One region of the Bradyrhizobium symbiodeficiens genome, then DNA from elsewhere that is predicted to be linked to it. Evidence: predicted binding sites of a transcription regulator. Region 1 holds the regulator's gene; each other region holds the start of a gene.
The links. The regulator LexA, encoded in region 1, represses DNA repair genes until DNA is damaged. The targets are predictions, from matches to a motif close to TGTTCNNNNTGTGTTCNG.
Positions count from the first base shown of each region.

Region 1 (10,024 bases):
TTCGCGAAAGAAGTCGCAAAGGGCTGACCACATGAGCAATGAAGCCGACGCCGTCGTTTCCACCATCATCGCGAAATGGTGCGCCGGCTTCGCGACGCTCGACGCGGCCGCGCTCTCGTCGCTGTATTCGAGTAACGCGTTCTTCTTCGGCTCCAACCCGAAGCTCTATCGGGGCAGGGATGGCGTCGCGGATTATTTCAACGGCCTGCCGCGCTGGCGCAAGCCGTGTGCCGTGTTCTCCGATGTGAACGCCGCGCAAGCCGGCCCTGATCTGATCAACATGGCCGCGACCATCTCGTTCGATCTCGCCGGCGAGCGGGACGATCTCGTCGTCAAGATGAGCTGGGTCATCGTCCGCGAGGACGGCGACTGGAAGATCGTCAATCACCACGCTTCGGCGAAGGCGCCGCTGATCTGACGGGCGCACGGCATCGTCATTCGCCGTGAGAGAACGAACAGGCTTCCTGCGCGTTGTGTGGGTCCAGAAGAGGAACCCACCATGCAGAACATCGCAGAGCATATGGAAGTGATCGGCGCCGACGGCGTCCATGTCGGTACCGTCGACAAGGTCGAAGGCAATCGCATCAAGCTGACCAAGAAGGACAGCGGCGAGGGCAGCCACAAGGGCCACCATCACTTCATCGACAAGGGCCTCGTTGCCGGCGTCGAAGGGAACAAGGTGCGGCTGTCCGCCAAGGCGGACGTGGCCGTGACCATGGAAGAGGAAAAGTAGGGCGCGGCCTCTCTCGTTCCCGGTCTGTACCGCTATTCGCGCCGCCGCACGTTCCGGTAGCCTCGGTGCCAGTCGCGTCGCGTAAGGTGCAGGGATATGGCGGAGCCGGGCCGGCCAGTACGGTCCCAGGGAGTTGCCGGGACGTGGCCGGTCGGCCGTGCTGCACCGGCTGGCGGCTTCGCGCCGGCAGGCTTTGGCGCCTGGCCGGCAATCGTCGAGACGCTACGTGAATGGGCCCGCGCCGAGGCCGGCGCGGGGCGACTCTTGCCATGGGTGCCTGTCGCCTTCGGCGGCGGCATCGCGCTCTATTTTGCCGCCGATCATGAGCCGGTGCTGTGGGTTGTTGCCGCGACGGCGATCGCCTTCCTGTTGGGCGCGATGCTGTTGCGGCGGAGCCGGCTGTTTGCGCCTGCGATCATGATCGCGGCGGTGGCGGCCGGCTTTGCCGTGGCAACCTGGAAGACGGCGCGCATCAGTCACCCCGTGCTGGCCAAGCCGCTCTATTCGGTGTCGCTGTCGGGTTTCGTCGAGGCCCGCGACATCCGCGAGCGCACCGATCGTTTCGTGCTGCGCGTCACCGCGATGGAGGCCCAGCGCAGCGACGTCAAGCTGGAGCGCGTCCGCCTGTCGGTGCGCAAGGGCACTGCGCCCGAGGTCGGCAGCTTCGTGCAGCTCAAGGCGCGGCTGATGCCGCCGCTCTCACCGGTACGCCCCGGCAGCTACGATTTTTCGCGCGATATGTTCTTTCAGGGCATCGGTGCCTCCGGCTTCGTGATGGGCGCGATCACCGCTTCCGTCCCGCCTGATGCCGGCGGCTTGCGGCTGCGTTATGCCGCCTTCATGCAGGGCCTGCGCGATGCGATCGACGCCCGCATCCGCGCCACGCTCGAGGGCGACAACCGCGCGATCGCGACAGCGCTGCTGACCGGGCGGCGCGATGCGATTTCCACGCCCGTCAACGACGCGATGTTCATCTCGGGGCTCGGGCACGTGCTCTCGATCTCCGGCTATCACATGGCGGTGGTCGCAGGCGTCGTCTTCTTCGCGGTGCGCGCTCTGCTGGCCTTGATCCCGGGGCTGGCGGCCGGCTTCGCCATCAAGAAATGGTCGGCCGCGGCGGCGCTGGTCGCAGCTGCATTCTATCTGCTGCTGTCTGGCGCGGAGGTCGCGACGCGAAGATCGTTCTTCATGACGGCGGTGGTGCTGATCGCGGTGATGGTCGATCGCCGCGCCATCACCTTCCGCACGCTCGCCGTGGCGGCGCTGATCGTGCTCGCGGTCGCGCCGGAGGCGCTGGTGCATCCGAGCTTTCAGATGTCGTTCGCCGCGACGCTTGGTCTCGTCGCGCTGGTGCAGATCGGCATGCCGAACCTGTTTGCCTCGCCAGACCATTCGGCGACCGCGCGCGTCGCGATGTGGGGCGGCCGCGAGATCGCGATGCTGTTCCTGGCTTCGCTGATCGCGGGGCTTGCGACCACGCCCTACGCTGCCTTTCACTTCCACCGCGTCACGCCCTACGGTGTGCTCGCCAATCTCGGCGCAATGCCGGTGGTCTCGGCGCTGGTGATGCCGGCCGGCCTGCTGGGCCTGCTCGCGGCGCCGTTCGGGCTCGACGGCGTGTTCTGGTGGCTGATGGGGATCGGCATCGACTGGATGGTCGTGGTCTCGCGCTGGGTGACGGCATTGCCGGGCGCCGTCGGCCGCATCCCCGCGTTCGGTATCGCGCCGCTGATTGCAGCGAGCCTGGGGATCATCGTGATGGGCCTGTTGCGCACGCCCTTGCGCTGGTGCGGTGCCGTGGTGCTGCTGGCTGCCATCGGCTGGGGACTGTCGGTGCGGCAGCCCGATATCCTGATCGCAGGGGACGGCGCGAGCGTCGCGGTGAGGGGCGGGGACGGGCGCTTGCATCTGATCAGGACGGGCAAGGACAATTTCCTGCTGAGGGAATGGCTGTCTGCTGACGCCGATCCGCGCGATGCCGGCAGTGGCGCGCTGGCGAGCGGCATATCGTGCGACGAGTCCGGCTGCGTCACGCCGCTCGCCGACGGTCGGCTGGTCGCGCTGGCCTCGCGCATCGATGCGCTGGCGGATGATTGCAGCCGGGCCGCACTGGTGGTGACGTCACGGCCCGCGCCGCCTGATTGTGCGGCGATGGTGGTGGATCGGCAGCGGCTTGGTCGCCAGGGCGCGCTGGCCTTGACGCAGCGTGGCGACGGCTTTTCGGTTCAGGCGGTGAGGGCGAGGGGCACGAACCGTCCCTGGTCGCCGGCGGCTGCCGGCGAGGGAGATTTCGAAGGAGCGCTCATGCCAAGGGCAGCGACTCCGCGCAGCAAGGATGCGACCCCCGCGGAGGCCGATCTTCAGGCGGAGGACTAAAGTCCCTGTCAGCCGATCGGCAGTCGCGTGACCGTCGGGCGGCTGTCGGCGATGATCTCACGGTTGCGCTCGCTGACCGGCTGGGTCACCGGCAGCTGCAGCACGGTTGCGCGCTGGCCTTCGACGAGCTGCGTCACCAGCACGGATTTGCCGTCCGGGAATTCGATCGCGTCATGGTGGCGATCGGGAATGTGCGGATCGATCTTGCCGAACTTGCCGACGCGGGAGTTGACGGTGCGCGTCCAGATCCAACGGTTATCGTAACGGACGTTGTCGGCGAAGGCGAGCTCCGTTCCCGGCAGCAGGCAGACCGCGACGGAGAGATCGGCTTCGGAGGCGAAGCCGCGTGTCGAGGTGCCGCGGAACGTTGTCGTGACGATCGTCTCGCCGACTTCTGCGGGGCGCGTCGCGACGGCATGCAGGCTGTAGTCACACATCGGGTGCTCCTCAATGCAGAGATAGCGACCCGCACCTCTTTTGGAGGCGCAGGCCCCTACCAGAGTGGAAGCACGTGACGGTCTGCCTGGTTGTAGGCAAATCTGCGGCTCGGATCGGCGAGCCGAGATCACATTATCTTTCCCGAATTCAATAGGAACAAAGTTGGCGCCCATGCATTCGGCAGGCGCGTGTCGGCGGCCCGCAGGCGAAGCGTATGCGTTCAAACAGATTGATCGCGTCGTGGGGGAAAGGGGGCAATGCTTCTTCGCGCGCCCGGCCGATGATGCCGCTGCGGAAGAATAGGGCCGGATAGTCTGTGCAATACCAGAAAGACTATCCAGCCGGAGCGGACCATCATCCGCTCCAATCTCTGATCGGCGATGCCGATCGAAGCCGCACGCACGAGGCGCAAAGACTTCTTGATCGAGGGCTTCTGGACTCAGTACTTGCGGTACAGCCCGATCAGCTTGCCCTGAATCTTCACGCGGTTCGGCGGCAGGATGCGCACCTCATACGCGGCATTGGCGGGCTCCAGGGCAATCGAGGCGCCGCGGCGGCGGAAGCGCTTGAGCGTGGCTTCCTCGTCGTCGATCAGCGCCACGACGATGTCGCCGGTATCGGCGCTCTCGTTGCGCTGGATCAGCGCCATGTCGCCGTCGAGGATGCCGGCCTCGACCATGGAATCGCCGCGCACTTCGAGTGCGTAATGCTCGCCGGAGCCGAGCATGTCGGGCGGTACGCTGATGGTGTGGCTGCGGGTCTGCAGCGCCTCGATCGGGGTGCCGGCCGCGATGCGGCCCATCACGGGCACCGCAACGGGCCGCTCGCCCTCGTCTGCGGACGGGCTGGAGCTCGCGCGTACCTTGCCGAGATTGCCCTCGATGACGCTTGGCGTGAAGCCGCGTCGGGTGCCGGCGGCAGCCTGGAGCTCCGGCAGCTTGATCACTTCGATCGCCCGGGCGCGGTTGGGCAGGCGGCGGATGAAGCCGCGCTCCTCGAGCGCGGTGATCAGGCGGTGGATGCCTGACTTCGAGCGCAGGTCGAGCGCATCCTTCATCTCGTCGAAGGACGGCGGCACGCCGCTTTCCTTCAGACGTTCGCTGATGAACCGCAGAAGCTCGTATTGTTTGCGCGTTAGCATCTCGACCAAAGTCCCCCGGTTGATGTCGTTCGATTCCGAGACGGATGAGTTCAGCTATAAGCCGCTACATCCTCGAAACAAATCATGAACGGACACTATATGTTCGATACATGTTCCGCAACTGCTTAATTTAGCGTGAACAGAACGAAGCGCGCGGAATGCGTGTGGCCGCGCAGGTCAGACGGGGAGCCGCAGCACCTCGCAGGGGCTGCCGGCCTCGGCCTTCGGCGCAAACGGTGCGCGCACGAGAAGTACCTGTGCCGCAGCAAGATTCGCAAGCAGAGAGGAATCCTGATGGCTGACGGGAAGAGCGACGAGCGTGCCGTCGTTGCGCAGCTCCAGGCGCGCGCGCAGATAGTCCTCGCGCTGGTCGTTGGCACCGAGATCGCGGCCCAGCACGGCGCGCTCGCGATGATGATGAATCACCGAACGGCCCGACAGCGCGCGAATCAGCGGTACCATGAACAGGAAGGCGCACACGTAGGACGACACGGGATTGCCGGGCAGGCCGATCACGCCCATCGTCCCCAGCCGTCCGTGCATCATCGGCTTGCCGGGCCGCATCGCGATCTTCCAGAACGCCATCGCGATGCCTTCGTCCGTGAGCGCCTGCTGGACCAGATCGTGGTCGCCCACCGATGCGCCCCCGGTCGTGATCAGGATGTCGGCGCCGCTTTCGCGCGCGCGGCGGATGCCGGCGGTGGTGGCGGCTAGCGTGTCGGCGGCGATGCCGAGGTCGATTGTCTCGGCCCCTTCCTGTCTGGCGAGCGCATGCAGGGCGAAGCCGTTGGAATAGACGATCTGGCCGTGCCCGGGTGTGGCGCCCGGCATCACCAGTTCGTCACCGGTGGCGAGGATCGCGACCTTCGGGCGGCGGCAGACGGCAAGCTGCGGATGGTTCATTGCCGCTGCGAGCGCGAGGTCGCGCTCTGTCAGTCGGGTCCCTTTGCGCAAGAGGACATCACCCTCTCGGAAATCGACGCCGGCGGGGCGGATGTGCCGACCCACGCTCGCAGCTTCCTTGATCGTGACGCTCTTGCCGTCCGCAATGGTGTCCTCCTGAATCACGACCGCGTCTGCGCCGTCGGGAACGACACCGCCAGTGAAGATCCGCACGGCTTCGCCGGCGCCGACCCGTCCTGTGAACGGACGGCCGGCTGCGACCTCACCGATGACAGTCAACCTGGAATCGATCGCTGCCGCGTCGGCCGCGCGCACGGCGTAGCCGTCCATCGCCGACATGGCTTGCGGCGGCTGCGTGCGCCGCGCGGCGACGTCACGCGCGAGCACCCGGTGGTGGGCTTCGTCGAGCGAAACCATCTGTTCAGGCAGCGGCTCAACGTCCGCCAGCACCGCGGCAAGGGCGTCGGAAACCGGCATCAAGGCCACGGCGAAACTCCTGCTCGGCACGTTCGGACGAAATGTTCCGACAGTGTTCTAACCGAGCGCGGAGGCGGAGGCAAAATTGCGGAGCAGGACGCCCATCCTGTAGCTTGCAGCCCATATCGAAGGAAGGCTCGGGCTTGGCGTCGCATCATCCAGACGATGAGACCGATCGGCAGAATGGGGCCATCCCGAGGACGAGAATGACGGCCGCCACGGCTTGCTCGCTCAACGCCTGCTCGGCGCATCCGGGCTGACAAATGCGACGTCGGGAGCCTTTGGGCCTTGATCCTTGTCCGGCAGCGGATCGGCCTGGGATTTCAGGTCGGCGGCCTTGCTGATCAGCTTGGCGGAAAGGTCCGAATCCGAGGTCGTTCTGGCGAATTCGAGCAGCAGAGAGGCCTGCTTGGTGAGATAGGTTTTGCCCAGCACGTCGATAAGTCCGATGTAGAAGTCCCAACGGAGTGATGAGTCCGAAGGGAGGTATTCCGTTCCCGGAACTCTGTATAAAAATGCACAAAGCGATCAGGTTCCCGATCTGTTGCAGATTTGGTTCCTGAAAGCGTGTCTGAAGCTGGGTGTGATGGCGGGCTTTTTCAGATGCCCAACGCCTTCAGGGCGTTTCCAACGTCGCGTGGCGACGTCACATGCACTGCCGTCAGGCCGCGTACCCGCGCGCCCTCGACATTCTCGGCGAGGTCATCGAAGAACACGATGCGTTCCGCGGGCACGCCGATCGCGGTGACGACGTGGTCGAAGGCCTCCGCATCCGGTTTGCGCAGGCCGATGCTGGACGACAGATACAGCGCGCGGAAATGGCCGAGCAGTTCGCCATATTCCCTGGAGAAATAGTCGACATGCGGCCGGTTGGTGTTGGAGAAGGCGTAGAGCGGCATCTGCTTCGCCGCACGCGGCAACAGCTCGGCAATGTCAGGCATCTCTCCGGCGAAGATCGCGTTCCAGCCTTCCAGGAATTGCGCGTCCGAAATGCCGATGCCGAGAGAAGCACGCAGCGAGGCGAAATAATCCTCGTCGCTGATCTTGCCGACCTCATGCAGCCGGTAGGCCTCGTCACGCACATAGCGCGCGACGATGGCCTCGGGCTGGCAGCCGGCATGTCCTGCCCAGCAGGCGATCGCCTTGGAGAAGTCGATGTCGAGCACCACGCGCCCGAGATCGAACAGCAGCGCATCCGCGCTGCCGGGAGAGAGCGATGTCACCTGCATCCTTTCACTCAGTAACGGTACGGATCGTGGTCGAACAGCGGGAATGCGCTGAACACGCTCGGCGCGTTGGTGGCGGTCGCCGGATGCAGGCAGGCTTTGTCGACCTCCGCGAATGACGTTGCGCCCAAAAGGCCGAGGCAGCGCAGCACCTCGTCCTCCAGCAGCTCCAGCATCCGCGCGACGCCGGCTTCGCCCGCCGCAGCCAGCGCCCAGCATTGCAGCCGTCCGATGCCGACCATGTCCGCGCCTGCCGCGATCGCCTTGACGATGTCGGTGCCGCGACAGACGCCGCCGTCGACCATGATCTTGGCGCGGCCCTTCACGGCTTCGACGATCTCGGGCAGCACATGCATGGCACCGCGGCCGTGGTCGAGCTGGCGGCCGCCATGGTTGGAGACGTAGATCCATTCGACACCGTGGTCGACCGCGATCCGGGCGTCCTCGGCGGTGGCGATGCCCTTCAGGATCAGCGGGATCTTGAACTTGTCCTTGATCATCTTCACGGTCCGCCACTCCAGGCCCTTCTGGAAATCGCCGCCCGTGGCGCGCAGGCGGCTCTCTCGAACGTAGCGCTTGGCGATGTCACGCTCACGACGGCTGTAGTGGGCGGTATCGACGGTCAGGCAGAAGCCGGCATAGCCGTTCTTCTCGGTGCGGCTGACGACATCGGCGACAAAAGCGTCGTCTCCGCGGACATAGAGCTGATAGAGCCGGAGCGCATCGGGAGCGGCTTCGGCGGTCTGCTCCAGGCCGGGCTCGGACACCGAGCTCAGCATGTGCGCCGCACCGAAGGTGCCGGCAGCACGCGCGACGCTCGCCGCGCCATCCGGATCGAAGATCTCGAGCGCGCCGACGGGGGCGAGCACCACCGGCAGGCGCATCCTGCGGCCGAACTGCTGAACCGAGCCGTCGACCTTGCGGACGTCGCGCAGCACCCGCGGCCGGAAGGCGATCTCGTCCAGCGCCATCCGGTTGCGGCGCATCGTGGTTTCGGTCTCGGCGGCGCCGACGATGTAGTCCCAGGCGTTCTGGTTGAGGTTGGCCCGCGCTTTTCGGACGAATTCGTGCAGGTTCTGAAACGGCTCGTTGCTGGCGCCGAGTTCGACGTTCCGTTCCGGTTGGATCCGGGGTGCTTCGTTCATTGTTATCCTCCCGAGAATTTGAAGCCTTGTGTCATCGCCTAACCCGTCCAGCGCTCCAAAACCATCCTAAAATGACATGGCTGCGAGGCGTGGACCGGCGCACCGATTCCCCCTGTAGGGTGTCTATGGGGGCGGCCCAGTCCTGCAACGTTGCCAAAAGTTTAGGTCCGGACGAAGCGATTTCTGCGATGTACCCGCCGGCGTGGCATCCCGGCCATGAAGAAACCAGAATGGTATTGTGAGAAGCAGACTGGATCGCCACTTGCAGGGCGAGTCCCAAGTCTCCAGAGACAAGCGCTAGCAACCGCCGAGCAAACAAGAAGGCCAGTCGATCCATGCGGAAATCCCTGCTGTTCCCCCTGGGCGCGCTCTCTGGAGCGTGTCTGACCCTTCTGGTAGCCAGCCCGCACGGTGGTGTATGGGCGGCGCGGGCAGCAGCGAGCGCGGATGACGCCTATTCCCAGCTCAACCTGTTCGGCACGGTGTTCGAGCGCGTCAAGGCCAGCTATGTCGAGAAGCCGGACAATGCCAAGCTGATCGAAGGCGCGATCACGGGCATGGTAACCTCGCTCGATCCGCACTCGCGCTACATGAACGCGAAGGCCTGGACCGAGATGCAGGAGACCACCTCCGGCGAGTTCGGCGGCCTCGGCATCGAGGTCACCATGGAGGACGGCCTCGTCAAGGTCGTCTCGCCGATCGACGATACGCCCGCCTCGAAGGCCGGCTTGATGTCCGGCGACCTCATCAGCAAGATCGACGGCGAGGCCGTGCAGGGCCTGACGCTCGAGCAGGCCGTCAACAAGATGAAGGGCCCGGTCGACACCAAGACCAAGCTCACCATCGTGCGCAAGGGCGCTGACGCCCCGCTCGACGTCGCGATCACGCGCGAGATCATCCATGTGCGCCCGGTGCGCTTCCACGTCGAGAACGGCGACATCGGCTATATCCGCGTCACCTCGTTCAACGAGCAGACCACCGACGGCCTGAAGAAGGCGATCGCCGCGATCTCCAAGCAGGTCCCGCAGGAGAAGCTCACCGGCTACGTGATGGACCTGCGCAACAATCCGGGCGGTCTGCTCGACCAGGCCGTGTCGGTGTCGAGCGCCTTCCTCCAGCGCGGCGAGGTCGTCTCGACCCGCGGCCGCAATCCGGAGGAGACCCAGCGCTTCACCGCGCATGGCGGCGACCTGACCAGGGGCAAGCCGCTGGTGGTCCTGGTCAATGGCGGCTCGGCTTCGGCTTCCGAGATCGTGGCCGGCGCGCTGCACGATCACAAGCGGGCGACCATCATCGGCACGCGCTCGTTCGGCAAGGGCTCGGTGCAGACCATCATTCCGCTCGGCGCTGGCAACGGCGCGCTGGCGCTGACCACGGCGCGCTACTACACGCCGTCGGGCCGTTCGATCCAGGCCCAGGGCATTGCTCCCGACATCGAGATCCTGCAGGACGTGCCGCCGGAACTGAAGGGCCGCATGGACACCATGGCGGAGTCCCAGATGCGCGGGCATCTCGCGGCCGGCGAGGGTGGCGAGCAGACCGGATCGCAGTCCTACGTTCCGCCGAAGGAAGAGGACGACAAGGC
Region 1 covers NZ_CP029427.2:4,049,274-4,059,297, reverse strand. Annotated here, with positions in the region: gene CIT39_RS18845 (glutamine--tRNA ligase/YqeY domain fusion protein) at 1-27, shown strand, start outside; gene CIT39_RS18840 (nuclear transport factor 2 family protein) at 32-418, shown strand; gene CIT39_RS18835 (DUF2171 domain-containing protein) at 500-733, shown strand; gene CIT39_RS18830 (ComEC/Rec2 family competence protein) at 830-3,109, shown strand; gene CIT39_RS18825 (hypothetical protein) at 3,118-3,546, opposite strand; gene lexA (transcriptional repressor LexA) at 3,987-4,688, opposite strand; gene CIT39_RS18815 (molybdopterin molybdotransferase MoeA) at 4,866-6,077, opposite strand; gene CIT39_RS18810 (hypothetical protein) at 6,300-6,503, opposite strand; gene CIT39_RS18805 (HAD family hydrolase) at 6,668-7,297, opposite strand; gene CIT39_RS18800 (alpha-hydroxy acid oxidase) at 7,306-8,439, opposite strand; gene CIT39_RS18795 (S41 family peptidase) at 8,775-10,024, shown strand, end outside.

Region 2 (10,024 bases), 830 kb from region 1:
AGGCCGCGCTGGAATGGTCGGTGCAGAAGTCCCGCCGCAGCGGCGGCGCGCGCGCCGGCGGCTTTCCCGGTGCCGAAAAAATCCTCGCTCATTTCGATCACGGCGCGGCCCGCCGCCGTGTCGGCCTGCTCGCCCAGGGACGCGCGCCGGTCCGCGAGGGCGCGCTGCTGTTCGCCGACGGCGCGGGCGGCGAGCCGATCGGACAAGTCACCTCGGGCGGTTTCGGCCCGAGCCTGAATGCGCCGGTCGCGATGGGTTATGTGCCCACGAGCCAAAGCGCGCTCGGCACAAACCTGTTCGCCGAAGTGCGCGGCCAGCGCTTGGCCGTGCAGGTCGCGGCCATGCCTTTCGTCAAGAACACCTACAAACGCTGAGGATCGACAATGACCACCACGCTGTACACCTCCGACCATGAATGGCTCGCTATCGACGGTGACGTCGCCACCGTCGGGATCACCGACTACGCGCAGTCGCAGCTCGGCGACGTCGTGTTCGTCGAATTGCCCAAGGTCGGCCGCACCCTGAAGAAGGCGGAAGCCGCCGCCGTCGTCGAATCGGTCAAGGCCGCCTCCGACGTCTACGCGCCTGTAACCGGCGAAGTGCTCGAAACCAATGCCGAGCTCGTGGCCGAGCCGGCGCTGGTGAACTCGGACGCGCAAGGCAAGGCCTGGTTCTTCAAGATCAAGATGGCCGACAGGAGCGAGCTCGGCGGCCTCATGGATGAAGCCGCGTACAAGACGCATACGGCTTAAGGACGATGGAGCAAGCGATGACCGCGCACCGCAAGACCAACGGCGACACCGCCGCCAGTTTCGTTCGCCGCCATATCGGCCCGTCGGCGCGCGACGTCACCGCCATGCTCGAAACCGTCGGCGCGAAAAGCGTCGACACCCTGATGGCGGAGACGCTGCCGGCCTCGATCCGGCAGGCCACCCCGCTCGATCTCGGCAAGCCCTTGAGCGAGACCGAGGCGATCGCGCATATGGCCGAACTCGCTGCGCAGAATCAGGTCTTCACCTCGCTGATCGGCCAAGGCTATTCCGGCACGATCCTGCCCGCGGTGATCCAGCGCAACATCCTGGAGAACCCGGCCTGGTACACGGCCTACACGCCCTATCAGCCCGAGATCAGCCAGGGCCGGCTGGAGGCACTGCTCAACTTCCAGACCATGATCTGCGACCTCACCGGGCTCGACGTCGCCAACGCCTCGCTGCTCGACGAGGCCACCGCCGCAGCGGAAGCGATGGCGCTCGCCGAGCGGCACTCGCAGGTCAAGGCGCAAGCCTTCTTCGTCGACAAGGACGTGCATCCGCAGACGCTGGCCGTGATGCGCACCCGCGCCGAGCCGCTCGGCTGGACCCTGATCGTCGGCGATCCCCTCACCGATCTCGACAAGGCCGACGTGCTCGGCGCGCTGCTGCAATATCCCGGTTCTTCCGGCGCGGTGCGCGACCTCCGGCCCGCGATCGCGACACTTAAGGCCAAGGGCGCGCTCGCGATCGTCGCGGCCGACCTGCTGGCCCTGACGCTGCTCGCCTCGCCCGGCGAGCTCGGCGCCGACATTGCGATCGGCTCGGCGCAGCGTTTTGGCGTGCCGATGGGTTATGGCGGACCGCACGCGGCCTATATGGCGGTGCGCGATGCGCTGAAGCGCTCGCTGCCCGGCCGCATCGTTGGCCTGTCTGTGGACTCGCGCGGTGCGCCTGCCTACCGGCTCGCGCTGCAGACCCGCGAGCAGCACATCCGCCGCGAGAAGGCGACGTCGAACATCTGCACCGCGCAGGTGCTGCTCGCCGTGATCGCCTCGATGTACGCTGTCTATCACGGCCCCGAAGGCCTGACGCAGATCGCGCGCAATGTGCATCGCCGCGCCGCCGTGCTGGCGAGCGGCCTGCGCAAGCTCGGCTTTGCGCTTGATAGCGAGAACTTCTTCGACACAATCAGCGTCGATGCAGGCGCCAAGCGCGCCGAGATCGTCGCCCGCGCAGCAGCTGAGAAGATCAATCTCGGTGTGGGCGTGACGAATCTGCGCATCGCGCTCGACGAGACCACGACGTCAGCGACGGTCGAAGCAGTCTGGCGTGCCTTCGGCGGCACGCTTGCTTACGCCGAGGTCGACGCGGAGACGCGCGAGGCGCTGCCGGACGATTTGAAGCGCACCACCGCGTTCCTGAGCCATCCCGTGTTCCACGCGCATCGCTCGGAGACCGAGATGCTGCGCTACATGCGCAAGCTCAGCGACCGCGACCTCGCGCTCGACCGCGCGATGATTCCGCTCGGCTCGTGCACCATGAAGCTGAACGCGACCACCGAGATGATGCCGCTGACCTGGCCGGAGTTTGCGACGCTGCATCCGTTCGTCCCGCGCGAGCAGGCGGCCGGCTATCACGCGCTGTTCGCGCGGCTGGAAAAATGGCTGTGCGACATCACCGGCTATGACGCGATCTCGCTGCAGCCGAATTCGGGCGCGCAGGGCGAATATGCCGGGCTTTTGGCCATCCGCGGCTACCATGCCGCGCGCGGCGAGACGCACCGCAAGATCTGCCTGATCCCCTCCTCCGCCCACGGCACCAACCCGGCCTCGGCCGCGATGGTCGGCATGGACGTGGTGGTGGTCGCCTGCGAGAAGAACGGCGACGTCGACGTCAATGATCTCCGCGCCAAGGCCGAGAAGCATTCCAACGACCTCGCCGCGGTCATGATCACCTATCCCTCGACCCACGGCGTGTTCGAGGAGCACATCCGCGAGATCTGCGACATCGTGCACGGCCATGGCGGCCAGGTGTATCTGGACGGCGCCAACCTCAATGCGCAAGTCGGCCTGAGCAGGCCCGGCGATTACGGCGCCGATGTCAGCCATCTCAATCTGCACAAGACCTTCTGCATCCCGCATGGCGGCGGCGGCCCCGGCATGGGCCCGATCGGCGTCAAGGCACATCTGGCGCCGTTCCTGCCCGGTCATCCCGCGACAAAGGCTGACGCACCGGTCGGCCCGGTCTCGGCCGCCCCGTTCGGCTCGGCATCGATCCTGACCATCTCCTACATCTATATCCTGATGATGGGCGGCGAAGGCCTGAAGCGCGCCACGGAGATCGCGATCCTCAACGCCAACTACATCGCAGCACGCCTCGATCCGCACTTCCCGGTGCTCTACAAGAACGAGAAGGGCCGCGTCGCCCATGAGTGCATCGTCGATCCCCGGCCGCTGAAGCCCACGTCCGGCGTCACCGTCGACGACATCGCCAAGCGCCTGATCGACTACGGCTTCCACGCGCCGACCATGAGCTTCCCGGTGCCGGGCACGCTGATGATCGAACCGACCGAATCGGAATCGAAGGCCGAGCTTGATCGCTTCTGCGACGCCATGGTCGCGATCCGCAAGGAGATCGCCGAGGTCGAGGCCGGCCGCTTCAAGATCGAAGCGTCACCGCTGCGCCACGCCCCGCATACGGTGCACGACATCGCGGACGATGATTGGAAGCGGGCCTACACCCGCGCCGAAGGCTGCTTCCCCGCCGGCAGCTCGCGCACCGACAAATACTGGAGCCCGGTCGGCCGCGTCGACAACGTCTACGGCGACCGCAATTTGGTGTGCTCCTGCCCGCCGGTGAGCGATTACGCGGAAGCCGCGGAGTAGGACGCGACGTAGGATGGGTAGAGCGCAGCGAAACCCATCACTGCGTTCCCTTCCGGCGACAGAAAAGCGGCGGATTTCGCTGCGCTCTACCCATCCTACAATCTAGCCGTCAGGCCAACGCATCAGGCATCCCGACCGGGTCACAAGGCTCTGGCAATGGGTACTCGCGACCGTGAGTGCCCAGGCTTGGGATTTATCGATCTTGCCCTGGAGATCAGCTAGCGCCTGCGCCTGCCAGTGCGCTCTTTCGCGTCCCAGCGGCAAGGATTCGGTCTCCGAGGCAATTCCGACAAAAGGCAAAATATCGGGATCGTCTTCAAGGCGGGCCTTGAAGCTGCTCCTCGCAATTGCCCTGGCACCTTCCACCGGAGACACGCTTCCGGAAAGTATTCCTTTCGCCGTCCCAATAATGATTTGGCGAGCAGCAATGACCTCGGATTGATTCCAACTCACGGCGATCCCAGTCTCACCAACTGATCCGGATATATCTTGTATCACAAAAACGAAACGGGCGCCGACGACGTCGGCAACTCAACGTCCTCAGCGCCCGCTCCTCGCGAAAAACTCTACGATTTAGAACTTACTCCTCCGCCGGCTCCTCGCCGTCGGCGTCGCGCTCCGGCGTGCCGGCGAGAATCTGCTCGGCGATCAGGCCGGAGTTCTGGCGGATCGAGGTCTCGATCTTGGCGGTGATGTCGGGATTGGCCTTCAGGAACGCTTTCGAGTTCTCGCGGCCCTGGCCGAGGCGCTGGCTGTCATAGGAGAACCATGCGCCTGATTTCTCGACGATGCCGGCCTTGACGCCGAGGTCGAGGATCTCGCCCATCTTGGAGACGCCCTCGCCGTACATGATGTCGAACTCGACCTGCTTGAAGGGCGGCGCCAGCTTGTTCTTCACCACCTTGACGCGGGTGGTGTTGCCGACCACTTCGTCGCGCTCCTTGATCGCGCCGATGCGGCGGATGTCGAGGCGGACCGAGGCGTAGAACTTCAGCGCGTTGCCGCCGGTGGTGGTTTCCGGCGAGCCGTACATCACACCGATCTTCATGCGGATCTGATTGATGAAGATCACCATGGTGTTGGACTTGTTGATCGAGGCCGTCAGCTTGCGCAGCGCCTGGCTCATCAACCGCGCTTGAAGGCCCGGCAGCGCATCGCCCATCTCGCCCTCGAGCTCGGCCTTCGGCACCAGGGCCGCGACCGAATCGACCACCAGAACATCGACCGCCCCCGACCGCACCAGCGTGTCGCAAATCTCCAGCGCCTGCTCGCCGGTATCGGGCTGCGAGATCAGGAGCTCGTCGATGTTGACGCCCAGCTTGCGTGCATAGACCGGGTCGAGCGCATGCTCGGCGTCGATGAAGGCGCAGATGCCGCCCTTTTTCTGCGCTTCGGCCACCGTATGCAGCGCCAGCGTGGTCTTGCCCGAGGATTCCGGCCCGTAGATTTCCACGACGCGCCCCTTGGGCAGGCCGCCGATGCCGAGCGCGATGTCGAGCCCGAGGGACCCGGAAGAGACCGCCTCGACGTCCATCGAGCGGTCGTTCTTGCCGAGCCTCATCACCGAACCCTTGCCGAACTGACGCTCGATCTGGGAGAGCGCGGCGGCCAGAGCTTTACTCTTGTCCATGGAAGATCCTTCGACGATACGCAGGGCAGTGGTGGACATTGGGTCGTGCTCCTTATGGCGAGGATTCGCTAGAGGGACAAACGATTGGCGAGGCGGCTCGTCGATAGAGGCAATGTACCCTATCTGTTCTATGTTCGCAATATGTTCTTTTACGGATTCAAACGCTGGCCTGTTTGTGAGTGGCCTGTTTTGCATAGCGGAATTCCTCGCTTGCTGCAGGCATAGCGCGTACTGTGGTTCCATCACCGCCCCACCATCGGCATCTATCGGTGACTGAGAGTATCGCGCTCCCGCCTCCTACACGGAGAGCATCATGACGCGCACCAAATCCCACCGGCCTGAGCTTTCGCTAGTTGATCGGCTTGTACTCGAGGCCAACCGACTGAAAGACGAGGCGCACAAGCTTCCCCACGGCCCCCTTCGGGATGCCATGATCCGGAAAGCGCGCCAGACTGAAACAGCCATACAGGTCGACCAGTGGCTTTCATCACCGGGTCTGCGAGCTCCGAGGTGAGCAAACAGTAAAGGCTATTTCGGGAGTGGCCGAATTTGAGGTGGCGCCTGCGCAAGAAGCCGACGACTTGCGTTGATATGCTCCCGCGTCTGATCGACAACGGACCTAAGTAGCTCCGTTTTCCGCCTAGTCTTGTCCAAGGCTTCTCTCGCCTCTTCGCGGGCGCGGCGCTGGCTGCTGATCATTGCGATTCTCACAACTGCCAGAACATCGCCAAATTTCCTAGCTGTCGCCCTAACCTACGATAAGGGCCGCGTCTGTGGGCGGCCTCTTGCAGATCTGCCTCTCACGGGCTCTTCGCTGCCAAGCTCCGGGGGCGTTAGCAATCAATAGGCCGATCCGGCACCAGTCACCCGGCAAGTCGATCGCGGAGTGACTGGCCTGCCTTGAAATCCTGTGTGGCCCCTGAACCTAATCCAGCCTCGCCCTGACCAATCTCCACTGGAGGATTGCAATTTCCAGTTCCAGCGTAGCGCCACTGAGCATTATTAGCTTGGTGGCGTCCTCGTTTGGTGGCTCAGTTTGGAAATCGAGTGGCCTATTTCGGCCTGTACCCGGAATTCTGGTGCTGGCCTGTTTCCGACCTCAGTCGCCTGGTTTGAAAATCGCAGTGGTCCAAGCTTGGCGATCCGGGTTCCACCGTTACGACCGCGGCGCAGTAGCCGCTTGGGCGGCCTCGTGCTCTGTCGCCAACGCCGAGCCGCCGAATAATACGCCGCAAGCTCTCTGGCTTGCATGAAGAAGTATGGTTTTACTTATGCCGAATGGCGCGCCTACACGGTGCCGGCGTCGAGGGCCGTTCCATATCGCAACTGTCGCGACGGGAAAGGCAAACCTCCACAAAGGCCGCCTCAGTGGGCGGCCTCTTTCATTGCCCCTTCACTTTCCAGCCGCCCCGCCCATCCGGCTCCATGCCCGTCATCGGTGGGATCGTTGGTTGGCACCTAAGCGCCGAGTGTCCTAATTCCCCTCCGCGAATGTGGAATCAAGAAAGGGTCGCATTCGCGCGACCCCTTGCCGGAAAATTTATTCGGAATGAAATAGCAGCCCCGGCAAGAGCAATCCTGACTCTATCCACAAGGTTGAGGAATCCGGAATAACACGGTGTTCCTTTACCGGAACCTAGTGTCCTGATTTCCCGAAATGAGTGTCCTACTTAGGACAGATTCACGCGCCGACCGAATTTGCGCGAGCATGCATCGAGGACCAGCGCGAACTCCTCAGGAAGCTCCGTCGCAAGATGAATTGAGGCCGCGCCAGCCGGCGGCCTCTTTCATTCAGACGCGTGTGGCGGCGGCCAGGATGAGCTCGGATCCAGGATCCCGGCGGTGTCCCGTGCGACCGGATTCCTACGGGGCGCCAAGCTCCGGAATCGACTCGCCAATTCTGTCACCAGATGCGCCGGCGTGTGAATGATCATCCCTTTTGAGGCGCCTGCCTCCGTTGATGGACTGTCCGCGGCTGACCGGTTCCTGTTGTGCGCACAAGTGCACAGACACCGATCCGTCGATTGTCCCAAATGAGCCATCACCGCCCGAAGCGTGGCGACTATCGGTGATGAGAACGCCGATTGCGCTCCGGCCTTCCTCGCACGGAAAGGAGCATGCCATGTTCAAGCGGCGACGTTACAAGCAGCAGCTGACCCTTCAAGACCGGCTTTCCGCATGGGTGAAGCAGGTCCAGCAACAGGCTTCGAAGCTTCCGCCCGGGCCCGAGCGGGATGCCCTGCTCAAGAAGGCCCGCCAGGCCGACGTCGCCAATCACCTGCAAGACTGGGCCAAATCCCCCGGACTGCAACCGCCGAAATAGCAAGGCTGCGGCAACGTCGTTTCCCGACCGAAGCTGACGCGCATCAAAGACGCATGGCCCGGCCGCCGTCAGAATTCCGTAATCCTGCGGCACCGAACCTTTTCGCGGTGCTGGGCCTTCTCCAGGATGAGACCGCAACTCCGGGGACTCGATCATGACGGAAAACACGCACCGCGATACGACCAGGCGCAATCCCCTGCTGGAGGCGGCGCATCGGGAGATGATGAAGTTCGAGCGCCAGGAAAACGAGTTCCGCAAGAAGGACCGCGAAGAGCGCGCCGCCGAGCTCCAGCTTCCCCTGAACGACATCAAGATCCACTAGAGCATTTTCGGTTTGATTGAATCAGAACCGAAGCTCCAGATTCTCGTTTTGACGCGTTTCCTTCACGCGAACCGGTGTCCGCTTCGCTCGAAAACGCTCTAGCGCTTGCCAGAGTTGCTTTAGCGGCACTTCAGCACCACGATTAAGACACTGAGACAACAACGAAATTTCCATGCCGCCTACTGTGCATGGGGTTGTTTTTCAGTTTTTTAGTTTTGACAATGCGGCATGCTCCGCGCCCCATCATCGCAGGGCACGGCTGGCCGCCCCCGCGCCACCTAAAGCAGCGCCAGCAGCACGAGGCCGATCACCAGCACGACGAAGCCAGCCGCTGTCGCGGCGGCGAATGACCGCTCTACGTTATCCATGATGCCACCCCTGGCGTGCCACGTTTCCCCCATGGCGGCGCCGAACGGCGTGGAATCTTGCCGACGGGTGTGTCCGCAGTCGTGCGGGCCGATGACGAAATTGGGACGGGTGCGGGGCCAGTCTGCGGCCTCGGCGGAGGGCCCGGAAATCTGCCGCCTGTCAGGCTGCCGTAAGCGGGGCCGGCTAGGGTGATGCTGCTATGGTGTTGCAGCCCAGCACCTCAGCCTCCAATAACTCTCGGCCCCGCCTGGCTCTCGTCGGGCGGGGCTTTTTCACGCCTGCCGGGCGGTTCGCGGCTCCCTCTCCTCCCGCGTCAGGAGCAGCGAGAAGGCGCGGATCGCGGGCGCCGCCAGCAGCACGATCGGCAGCATCGCGGCCCATGCCATCAGCCACGAAACCATCCAGTGCCCGACGAAGCCCATCGCATCGCCTGCGGGCAGGCTCGCAATCCCCGACGCGACCAGCGAGGTCAGTCCGGACTGGATGATGCCGAAGATGAAATGACTGTAGCGGCGGGGAATGCCGAGCATGACGGGCCCATGTTGCTGGTTGCCGTGATCAGGCCAAGCAAGGCACATGCCGCGCTTGCAGGGAATCGGTCATCCCCGGCGCGGCCCTGCGGCCTGTTCGATCGGCGCCCCCATGCAGCCGGGTGCAGGCCAGGAACTCTGTTCATGGTCGGAGAACCACGGAGCGTTCCGTAATCCGGCACCTTCAGGCAGTGCGGCGTGTTTCGGACGAGGCTTCGCTTGTTTCGGCGTCCGCGCGCTTTCGAGATATCCCCGAACTATCCGGGGCTTACCGCCAAAATTTGCTTGTGTCCGGAATATTGTGACGCCCAACATGTTTGCAGTCATGGAAGTGAATCGTGGGGAGGTCACCATGAATCACAGGGGCATCGAGTTCACCGTCGCCAAGACGGCGATTCCTGGAATCTGGCAGTGGCAGTTCCGCATTGGCGAGCAGGTCAAGTCCGGCAAGACCGAGACGAAGATCGATCTGTTGGCGATCCGGCGCGTGCAGCTGCGGATCGACCGGGAGCTGAAGCGAGCGGCCGGACAGCCTGAAGCGGGCGGATGACGGTCGGCGTCGGATGGCGCCTTGTGCACCGGCAGCGCCACGGCTGGGAGCTGCGGTGGAACATCATCCGTAGCCGCCCGGAATTGATCTGACGGTGGTTTGGGATTGCACTGCGCGCGTTCATGGCCCGAGGCGAGGCCATCACGCGTGCCATCGGTGCCAGCCATGCCGCTGTATTTCTTTCGAATCCGGAATGGAAGTTACTCGGGCTGCGCGGACCAGGCGACGGAGTTTGCCGATCGCAATTCGGCCTGGAAAGAGATGACCAATGTCTGCGCCGACATGACCGCCGGCATTGCCCGCAAGCTCCAGGAAAATTCCGAATGGCACATGGAGCTGCTGGACGAGGCCAAGGAGCCCGTGTTCCGGATTCGCATCGTTGCCGAAACCCTCGACTAGCAGGTATCGAGATCAGTCCGCGCTGGGCAGCCGCCGCATGGTGAATTCGATGTCGCCGCCGGGCAACTCGCGCCAAGTCTCTACCGCACTCATGTAGCCGGCCTTGGGGTAGCGGGCGAAGAAAGCCTGCGCCCTTTCCCGCGCCGCCGCGCGCGGCAGCGTGAAGGTCTCGCGCAGATAGCCGTCGCGGACCGTCTGGCCCGGCTTGCCGGCGATGTTGCGCCGGCGCGCCATCCGCTCGGCGAGATCCCGCGGACGGTCGGC
Region 2 covers NZ_CP029427.2:4,877,710-4,887,733, forward strand. Annotated here, with positions in the region: gene gcvT (glycine cleavage system aminomethyltransferase GcvT) at 1-374, shown strand, start outside; gene gcvH (glycine cleavage system protein GcvH) at 384-752, shown strand; gene gcvP (aminomethyl-transferring glycine dehydrogenase) at 770-3,637, shown strand; gene CIT39_RS23015 (hypothetical protein) at 3,740-4,090, opposite strand; gene recA (recombinase RecA) at 4,218-5,306, opposite strand; gene CIT39_RS23025 (hypothetical protein) at 7,390-7,590, shown strand; gene CIT39_RS23030 (hypothetical protein) at 7,745-7,912, shown strand; gene CIT39_RS23035 (DUF2798 domain-containing protein) at 8,554-8,811, opposite strand; gene CIT39_RS23040 (hypothetical protein) at 9,164-9,361, shown strand; gene CIT39_RS23045 (DUF6894 family protein) at 9,527-9,760, shown strand; gene CIT39_RS23050 (hypothetical protein) at 9,773-10,024, opposite strand, start outside.
Region 2: recA (recombinase RecA) is a predicted target of LexA. The motif match lies at 5,399-5,416, and genes of this name have one in related genera.

Region 3 (10,024 bases), 2.9 Mb from region 1:
GGCATCCGCTGCCGGCGTCGCCGAGCCGACCGTATCGGCGTCGAACTGCATGAACTGGCGGAAGCGGCCGGGGCCGGGCTTCTCGTTGCGGAAGACATAGCCGACGCGGTAGCTGCGATAGGGCAGGACCAGCGCGTCGGTGCCGTAACGCTCGCCGACGTAGCGGGCGAGCGGCGCGGTCAGATCGTAGCGCAGGCTGATCCACTGCTCGTCGTCGTCCTGGAACGAGAACACGCCCTCGTTCGGACGGTCCAGGTCGGGCAGGAACTTGCCGAGCACGTCGGTGTATTCCATCGCCGGCGTCTCCACCGGCTCGAAGCCGTAGAGCTCGTAGACGGTGCGGATCTTCTCGACCATCTCGCGCGTCGCCCGGATCGCGGCGGGGTCGCGATCCTCGAGCCCGCGCGGCAGGCGCGCCTTCAGTTTCTGGGGTTTTTTGGGTTTTTCGGCCATCCGCGGCGTTTACCAGCCGGGGCGCGAAGCGGCAACCGGGGTATCCGCAGAACTCGTCATGGCCTGAGGGCTGAGCCCCGTGCCCCTACGGCTGCTCCATTCGCGCCCTTAGCGCGTCCGCGTCCGCCTTGGGCAGGGACTTCAGGGTCGGTTTGATGGTTTCACCGCCGACGATCTTGCCGTTGCGCATGAACATCCAGTCCGAGATGTCGGCCTCAGTGAACTTGACCTCGTCGCCGGCCCGTTTGCCGGGCAGGTCCCGCGGTTCGTTGGCGAACACGCCCGAATAGCCTCCGCCCGGCAGCTTCTTCACCTCGGCGATCCAGATGTGCTCGCCACCCTTCCGAGTCGAGAAGCGCACCTTCAGGGCGTGCCCGGCTTCCGTCGGCTTGGGCGATTCATAAGAAGCCCAGAAGGTGGGCAGCGTGCCGCGGGCGCGCGCGATCGCGGTGTTCATTTCGGGATCGGTAGTGCGCACGTCGACGATCGGCGAGCGGTCATCGGCTGCGACCTCGTGCGTTGGGCCGATGGTGAGGATGCCGAAAACGGAGATGCCGGTGATTGCGGCGAGAATGGCCCATTTCACGGGCTGGGGGAGTCTGGGTGCCATGATCGCGATGTCCGGATGCCTCGATGTGTCGAGGCTTGGTCGCGCGATCCGGGCCTCCCGTTCATGGCACGGTGCAACCGGCGTACCCCGGATACGTGGTGCGCTGCTGACCGGGGTCCAGCCACAGGCAGTCTGGGTCCCGGCGCGCGCTTCGCGCGTCCGGGACACGAGAGATCAAAACACCTTGCGGATCCAATTGTGGGGATCGTTGGTGCGGCCGTACTGGATGTCGACGAGCTGCTTGCGCAGGCCCATGGCGACGGGGCCGGCGGCGCCGCCGCTGATCTCGAAATCGCCGCTCACCGAGCGCACCTTGCCGATCGGCGAGATGACGGCGGCGGTGCCGCAGGCAAACGCTTCCTTCAGCCTGCCTGAGGCCGCATCCTTGCGCCACTGCTCGAGTGTGTACGGCTCCTCGCGCACGGTCTTTCCGGCATCGCGGGCGAGCGCGATGATGGAGTCGCGGGTGATGCCGGGCAGGATGGTGCCAAGCGGCGGCGTCGAGAGCGAGCCGTCGTCGAACACGAAGAAAACGTTCATGCCGCCGAGCTCTTCGATGTAGCGGCGCTCGACCGCGTCGAGGAAGACGACCTGATCGCAGCCGTGCTGCATTGCCTCGGCCTGGGCGCGCAGGCTCGCGGCGTAATTGCCGCCGCATTTGACGGCGCCGGTGCCGCCGACGGCCGCGCGCGTATAATTCTCCGAGACCCAGATCGAGACCGGCGCGGGACCGCCCTTGAAGTAGGAGCCAACAGGCGAAGCGATCACCGCGAAGATGTATTCGGACGACGGCTTGACGCCGAGGAAGGTCTCGCTCGCGATCATGAAGGGCCGCAGGTAAAGGCTGCCCTCGCCGCCGGGCATCCAGGCGCGGTCGATGCGCACGACCTGCTCGACCGCCTCGATGAAGACGTCCTCGGGCAGTTGCGCCATCGCCATGCGGTCGGCGGAGTCCTTGAAGCGCCGCGCATTGGCGTCGGGGCGGAACAGGTTCACGCCGCCGTCGTCGCGCTTGTAGGCCTTGAGGCCCTCGAAAATCTCCTGGGCGTAGTGCAGCACGGCGCCGGCCGGATCGAGCTGGAAGTTGGCGCGCGCCTCGATCTTCGCCTCGTACCAGCCGCCCTTGGCCTGGTTGTAGCGCACGATCGCCATGTGATCGGTGAAGACCCGTCCGAAGCCGGGGTCCACCAACCTGGCGACGCGGTCCTTTTCGGACGTCGGATTGGATGCGGGCTGGATATCGAATTTCATGCTCATGTCCTTGCCTCCCGCTGCCGGTGGCGGCGCCGTTCCGGCGCCGGCCTGCCCCTCTTCGGGCCCGGCTGGCTTGATTGGTTTTAGGCCGAACCACCGCCAGCCTTGTTACGGCCGGTTTCCGTGGCCAGCATATCGCCGAGGACATGCTTTTGCGGAAGGCGGAAGTCCAGTATGTTTTGCCGAAACGCCGCTCGACAATCGCACGGTAAGATCTGATCCGGCCGTCGTCGCCTGTCCGGCTCTCTCCAGCCGCCCTTGCTTCGATGCCACCCGCGCGAAACGATCTAAAATTTCGTGCTGGTCAATCGTTTTGTAACATTGAACCCAAGATACGTCAATATGCCTGACATAAATTTCGCGACTTCCTCACACGACGCCGCCGAGCCCAGGCCGGCGGCAGACGACGGAGGCAATTTGCGCTGGGATATCATCGAGCTACTATTCTTCGCCTATCGCGACTTCGTCGGCGACCCCGACCAGGAGCTGGAGGCTTTCGGCTTCGGCCGGGCCCATCACCGGGTCATGCATTTCGTCTACCGCTATCCCGGCCTCAAGGTCGCCGACCTGCTCGACGTGCTCCGCATTACCAAGCAGTCGCTCGGCCGCGTGCTCAAGCAGCTGCTGGACGAGGGCTACATCGTGCAGAAGACCGGCGACAATGACCGCCGCCAGCGCTTGCTCTACGCGACGCCGAAGGGCGAGGCGCTGGTGCAGAAGCTCGCCGGGCTGCAGACCACGCGGATCACCAAGGCGCTCGCCGAGATGGCTCCGCAGGATGCGGAAACCGTCAAGCGCTTCCTGCGCGCGATGATCGATCGCGACGATCCGGACAAGGTGCTCGAGACGATCTTCGCTTCCGTCAACCACGACACCAAGGAGTGACCGTGCCGCTTGCAGCCACGCTCGCCCGCCCGCCGGCGCGCCCGGCCGATGACGCCCCGCATCTGCTGCTCGTCGACGACGACCGCCGCATCCGCGATCTGCTCTCGCGCTTCCTCGCCGCCGAGGGCTACCGCGTCACCACCGCCGCAAGTGCCGGCGATGCACGCTCGAAGCTGCTGGGTCTGCATTTCGACCTCTTGATCCTCGACGTGATGATGCCCGGCGAGACCGGCTTCGATCTGGCCCGCTTCATCCGCACATCCTCCTCGGTGCCGATCGTGATGCTGACGGCACGACACGAGGCGGAAGCGCGCATCGAGGGCCTGCAGATCGGCGCCGACGACTACGTGGCGAAACCGTTCGAGCCGCGCGAGCTGGCGCTGCGCATCAACAACATCCTCAAGCGTGCCGCGCCGCCGCCGCAGGCCACGGCGGTGGAGAAGATCGCCTTCGGTCCCTACGTCTATCATCTCGATCGCGGTGAGTTGCGGCAGGGCGAGGAGGTCATCCACCTCACCGACCGTGAGCGCGAGATGCTGCGCATTCTCTCGGAGACCCCGGGCGAGACCGTGCCGCGCAGTGCGCTGACCGGCAACGGCAGCGTCAACGAGCGCGCCGTCGACGTGCAGATCAACCGCCTCAGGCGCAAGATCGAGACCGACCCCGCCAATCCACTGTTCCTCCAGGCGGTGCGCGGCATCGGCTACCGCCTGGTGGCCTCGCCATAAATCAGTGAAGCGCGACCGATGAGCACGATCGACACCGGCCTGACGCTGCTCCGAAGCGCCGCCGGCCGCGTCTCCGCCGCCAACGGCTGGATGGGCAACGCGTTCAAGGGCTGGATGCCGACCGGCCTCTACGCCCGCGCGCTCCTCATCATGATCGTGCCGATGGTGGTGCTGCAATCGGTCGTCGCCTTCGTGTTCATGGAGCGGCACTGGAACACGGTGACGCGACGCCTGTCGGCCGCGGTGGTGCAGGACATCGCGGCGCTGATCGACGTCTACAAAGGCTATCCGCAGGACAAAGACCGCGACCAGATCCGCCGCATCGCCCAGCAGCGCCTCGGCCTCGTCGTCGACTTCCTGCCCCCCGGCGACATGCCGCCGCCGGGACCGAAGCCGTTCTTCTCGCTGCTCGACCAGACGCTGTCGGTGCAACTCGGCCGCCAGATCGGACGCTCGTTCTGGATCGACACGGTCGGCCGCTCCAACCTCGTCGAGATCCGCATCCAGCTCGACGATGCCGTGATGCGCGTGTTCGCGCAGCGCAGCGCCGCCTACGCCTCCAACTCGGAGATATTCCTGTTCTGGATGGTCGGAACGTCGTCGATCCTGCTGATCGTCGCCGTGCTGTTCCTGCGCAACCAGATCAAGCCGATCCTGCGCCTTGCGGATGCCGCCGAAAGCTTCGGCAAGGGCCGCGAGGCGCCGAACTTCAGACCGCGCGGCGCGCGCGAGGTGCGGCGGGCGTCGGTTGCCTTCCTCGAGATGAAATCGCGCATCGAGCGCACCATGGAGCAGCGCACCGCGATGCTCGCCGGCGTCAGCCACGATCTGCGCACGATCCTGACCCGCTTCAAGCTCGAGCTGGCGCTGATCGGCGACAGCCCCGAGCTCGACGGCATGCGCAAGGACGTCGACGAGATGTCGATGATGCTGGAGGATTACCTTGCCTTCGCCCGCGGTGATTCCGGCGAGCAGTCGCAGCCGACCGACATGGCGCAGGCGCTCGAGGAGCTGCGCGGCGACGCCGAGCGCCACGGCCATGCCGCGACCGTCGCCTTCCACGGACTGCCCGTGGTGACGGTGAAGCCGGCTTCGTTCAAACGCTGCCTCGCCAACCTCGTCACCAATGCGGCGCGTTACGGCAAGGCCATCGCCATCACCGGCCAGCGCGACCATCGTTATTTGACCGTGACGGTTGACGACGACGGCCCCGGCATTCCCACGCATTTGCGCGAAGAAGTGTTCAAGCCGTTCCTGCGGCTGGACAACGCCCGCAACCAGGACGAAGGCGGCACCGGCCTCGGCCTCGCCATCGCCCGCGACATCGCCCGCTCGCATGGCGGCGACATCACGCTCGGCGACAGCCCGATGGGGGGATTGAGGGCGAGCGTGAGGATTCCAGTTTAAGCTGCTCTTGCCTCCCCCCGCTTGCGACACGACAATCGCATTTGAAGATTGTCCGTCTGCGGCCATCCTTCGAGACGCCCGCCGTTGGCGGGCCCTTAGGATGAGGACGGAATGCGCGGCAGCAGTTTCAACAGGCACCCACGCCGGTTAGCCTCGTCCTGAGGAGACCGCGAAGCGGTCGTCTCGAAGGACGAGGCGTGCGCTCAGCTCACGGAGGGCGCACCGCCGGCCCTGCGAACACACCTACTTCGGCAGTAGCGCCTTCAGCTTGTCCATGTCCCGCACGTTCATCTTGAAGCCGCCGGGCATCACGATGTCGCCCGGCTTCTGCTCCGGCTTGCAGGCCCCAAGCCACTTCGCTTGGAGCGTCATGGTGCTATCGCGCCCGGCAGCGCCCGCGACGCCGCCTTTCGCGTGCGACGAGGTCTTCACGGTGTAGGCCGAATTGAAATCGCCGGTGATCTCGGCATGCGAGGTCGTGCTGACGCCGGCGACGCTGCACTCGGAATCGCTGACATAGCCGGTCGCGGTCTTCTTGATGTCCTGCTTGGAACAGATCTGCTTCGCCATCGGCGAGACGTTATTGTTCATCTCCTTGTCGACTGTCTCGTCGGTGCAGTGCTGCATGGTCATCTCGGGCATCGGCGAGCCCGTCGTAACCAGCTTCATTTCCCAAAGACCGGCCTTGCGCACCGGCAGGTCGTCGGCGCAGGCACCGCCAACCGACAGCACGAGGCAAAGGGTCGAGCCGAGCAAAGCGAGTTTGCGCGTCATGCGAGAAGCTCCCGGCTGAGATTGCGGCGTTACGGCAACGCCTCAGTAGAGCGTGCGGATCGGCTGGTCGGCGGCGCCATAGGGCACCCAGCGGCAGGAAAACGAGATGTAACCGCCCTCATAGGCCTGCACCGCCAGGAATTTCACGACCTTGCCATAGCGCGCGCAGTGATCGACCGCGGCCTGCCGGGCATCGACCTGGGTGGCCATCGAATAGGCGATGATGCCGCCGGTGTCGTTGCCCTTGAAAGGCGGCACATAGTCGGCGCGCGCCGACTGGCTCGCCATCATACCCGAGACAACCAGGCTGGCGAGAAGACCCGCGGCCGCAATGATTCGCATTCCCGTCACTCCAATTGGCTGGCGGTCAGTTTACGGTGCCGGGAGGGAAGTGGAAAGAACGGAAGCCCTGCCAACCACGATGTTGTGGTCAACTCCTGGCGAAGTGTTGCCGCGCTGCACTTGACCTCCACCGGCCTTCGCGGCACCGTCCACCCCCAACTTCAGCTGTCCGGATTGACCATGCGCGCCTCCTCCCCGAAATCGCTCCGCTATGCCGCCGTGCTTGGCCTCGTGTTCGGGGCGATGTCGCTCGGCGAGGCCCGGGCCGCCAATCCGCTGGAGCTGAATTTCTGGCTGAGCGGGCCGCGCTATGACGGCGCCGTCGCCGATTGCGACAGGGCGCTGCCGACCATCGCCACCCAGTTCTGGGAAAAGGAAAGCACGTTCTGGAATTCCTCGTTGAAGATCACAGGCTTCTCGGCCGTTCGCGAGACCGCGTTCCGGCCCTGGCAATCCGACAACATTCCGCGCCGCTATTGCAGCGCTGACGCCATGCTCAATGACGGCAAGGTGCGCAAGGTGCATTACTCGCTCATCGAGGATGGCGGCTTCGCCGGCTACGGCAACGGCGTCGAATGGTGCGTGGTCGGGGTCGACCGCAACTGGGCCTACAATCCGGCCTGCCGCGCCGCCAAGCCCTGATCGGAAGGCCCTGATTCGGGTCGCTCGAGGCGCTGAATAGCGGCCGCCCGAATTTTGTTCTTGAAATGTTCCTATCGCCTGCTAGGCTTCCTTGCACAGTCTAGTTGAGGGGCGCCGCCATGTTTCATTCCAGATTGCATTCGTTTTCCCGTCTCGTGATCTCCGTGACCCTGGCAGCCGGACTGGCCTTGCTCGCCGGCGGCGCAAACGCCCAGGACAAGCGGCAGAACGCGCCCGGCGAATTCGACTTCTATGTGCTGTCGCTGTCGTGGTCGCCCTCGTTCTGCGAGGAGGCGACCGAGCGTGGCCGCCGCTCCCAGATCCAATGCGGCGGACGGCCTTTTGCCTTCGTGGTGCATGGGCTGTGGCCACAATATGAGAATGGCTTCCCGGAATATTGCCAGCGGCCCGCACCACGGCTGAACCGCAGCATCGTCTCCTCGATGCTCGATTTGATGCCGGCGCCGGGCCTGATCTTCAACGAGTGGGACAAGCACGGCACCTGCTCCGGCCTCGCCGACCGCAGCTATTTCGAGACGATCCGCAAGGCGCGCGCTGCCATCAAGATTCCGGCCGAATATCTCGATTTGTCGCAGGCCAAGACCGTGGCGCCGGCGGAGGTCGAGGAAGCCTTCATCAAGGCCAATCCGGGGCTGAGCAATGCCGCCGTCTCGGTCACCTGCAACCGGACGCGGCTGTCCGAGGTCCGTATCTGCCTCAGCAAGGACCTGCAATTCCGCGCCTGCGACGAGAACGAACGCCGCACCTGCCGCCGCGACCAGGTGACGATGCCGCCGATCAGGGGCGGGTAAGTCGAGGTCTCCGCATCGTCAATCCGGGGCGCGCGGAGCGCGATCCCGGACTCCATCTGACGGCATCTTCGGTGGCAAGATCGATTCCGGGCTCGGTGCTACGCACCGCCCCGGAATGACAAGCCGTTACTTTCATCGCGCGATGTCGTAACTCTGCGCCATGAACTACCATCACGCCTTTCATGCCGGCAATTTCGCCGATGTCATCAAGCACATCGTGCTGGCGCGCATCATCACCTATCTGCAGGACAAGCCCGGGGCGTTCCGCGTCATCGACACCCATGCCGGCGCCGGCCTCTACGATCTCGACAGCGACGAGGCGCGCCGGGGCGGCGAATGGCTGACCGGCATCGCGCGGCTGATGCAGGCGCGCCTGTCGAACGAGAGCGCGGCGCTGGCCAAGCCCTATCTCGACATCGTCCGCGCCTTCAATCCGAAGGGTGAGCTCAAGGCCTATCCGGGCTCGCCGTTGATCGCGCGCGGCCTGCTCAGGCCGCAAGACCGCCTCGTCGCCTGCGAGATCGAGCCGAAGGCGCGGAAGGCACTGATCGCCGTGCTGCGTCGCGACGAACAGGCCCGCGTGGTCGACCTCGACGGCTGGGTGGCGCTGCCGGCCTTCGTGCCGCCGAAGGAGCGGCGCGGCCTCGTGCTGATCGATCCGCCCTTCGAGGCAAAGGACGAGTTCGAGCGGCTGGGCGAAGCCTTCTCCACAGCCTTCGCGAAATGGCCGACCGGCATCTACGTCATCTGGTATCCGGCCAAGAACCGGCGTGCCACCGACACGCTCGCCCAAACCGTGGCGCGGCTCGCAGCTGCAGCAAAACCGCCGGGAAATTGTCTGCGCCTCGAGTTCAGCGTTGCGCCCCAGCTCGATGGCGGGGCTCTCGCCTCCACGGGGCTCCTGATCGTCAATCCACCCTACACGCTGCAGGGCGAGCTCAAGACGATCCTGCCCGAGCTGGAAATGCCGCTCGGCCAGGGCGGCGCTGCCAGATTCCGATTGGAGACACCGAGACCGTAACACTCCGGCATTCTTGGGAAAAATATGCAGGAGCGGTGGTCAATCTGCAGAGAACCGTATTATGCTGTTTCCGTGACTGGCTTTACGTTCCGCTTCCGCGAATGGTTGCGGCGGAGTGAAGGCCTAAGAAAGATCCGGCCGGACCGTTGCGGTCCGCCCAAGGATGGCCAGCTCTCCCGGGCTTCGTAGCGCCCGGTCATGTCGTGACGTGAGTCTGCGTCGCGACGGAGGAGCAATGAGGGGGAGTTTCCCGATGGCCATGACGGGAACGGTCAAGTTTTTCAACGGCGAACGCGGCTACGGTTTCATCAAGCCTGACGACGGCGGCCGCGACGTCTTCGTACATATTACGGCTGTGGAGCGGGCCGGACTGAAGGACCTTGCGGAAGGACAGCGCATTACTTTCGAAGTCGAGCCGGACAAGAAGGGCAAGGGACCGAAGGCGGTCAATCTAGTGATCTTGGCCTAGCGGGACTGACGCGCAGTCTTCGGCGCAATACTCGGCGCAAGAAAGCGAAAAAAATCCCGGCCGCGAGCGGCCGGGAGGTTGTCGTCCGGTATTTTCTTCTTCAGCTATCAGAAGTGATAGTTCACGCCTGCGCGCACAACGCTGGCGCTATAGCCGTTTGACACGCCTGTAATCGCGAACTGGCTCGACGACAGATCGATGTAGAGATATTCGAGCTTCGCGCTCCAGTTCGGCGCGAAGCCGACCTCTGCGCCGGCGCCGATGGTCCAGCCGGCGGTGGTGTGCGACTCCGTCCAGCCGAACGTCTGTGCGCGCAACTCGCCGAAGGCCAGGCCCGCGGTGCCGTAGAACAGGATGTTGCTGAAGGCATAGCCGGCGCGACCGCGCAGGGTGCCGAACCAGGGATTGGAGAACTTCCACGGCGCGAAGGTGTCATCGGCACCGGCGGCCTGGATATCGCCTTCCACGCCGAACACCCATGGGCCGTTCTGGAAATTGTAGCCGGCCTGCACGCCGCCGACGAAGCCGGCGGGCTTTGCGGGATTGTTGCTCACCGAGCCCCACTCGTAACCGAGATTGGCGCCGAGATACGGGCCCGCCCAACTATAGGCGTTGAGCGGCTGGTTG
Region 3 covers NZ_CP029427.2:1,168,628-1,178,651, reverse strand. Annotated here, with positions in the region: gene hisS (histidine--tRNA ligase) at 1-357, opposite strand, end outside; gene CIT39_RS05495 (YegJ family protein) at 539-1,063, opposite strand; gene CIT39_RS05490 (branched-chain amino acid aminotransferase) at 1,238-2,320, opposite strand; gene CIT39_RS05485 (MarR family winged helix-turn-helix transcriptional regulator) at 2,660-3,202, shown strand; gene CIT39_RS05480 (response regulator) at 3,199-3,930, shown strand; gene CIT39_RS05475 (ATP-binding protein) at 3,949-5,337, shown strand; gene CIT39_RS05470 (DUF3617 domain-containing protein) at 5,581-6,111, opposite strand; gene CIT39_RS05465 (hypothetical protein) at 6,154-6,453, opposite strand; gene CIT39_RS05460 (hypothetical protein) at 6,634-7,095, shown strand; gene CIT39_RS05455 (ribonuclease T2 family protein) at 7,215-7,907, shown strand; gene CIT39_RS05450 (23S rRNA (adenine(2030)-N(6))-methyltransferase RlmJ) at 8,068-8,928, shown strand; gene CIT39_RS05445 (cold-shock protein) at 9,182-9,397, shown strand; gene CIT39_RS05440 (outer membrane protein) at 9,505-10,024, opposite strand, start outside.
Region 3: CIT39_RS05455 (ribonuclease T2 family protein) is a predicted target of LexA. The motif match lies at 7,151-7,168, and genes of this name have one in related genera.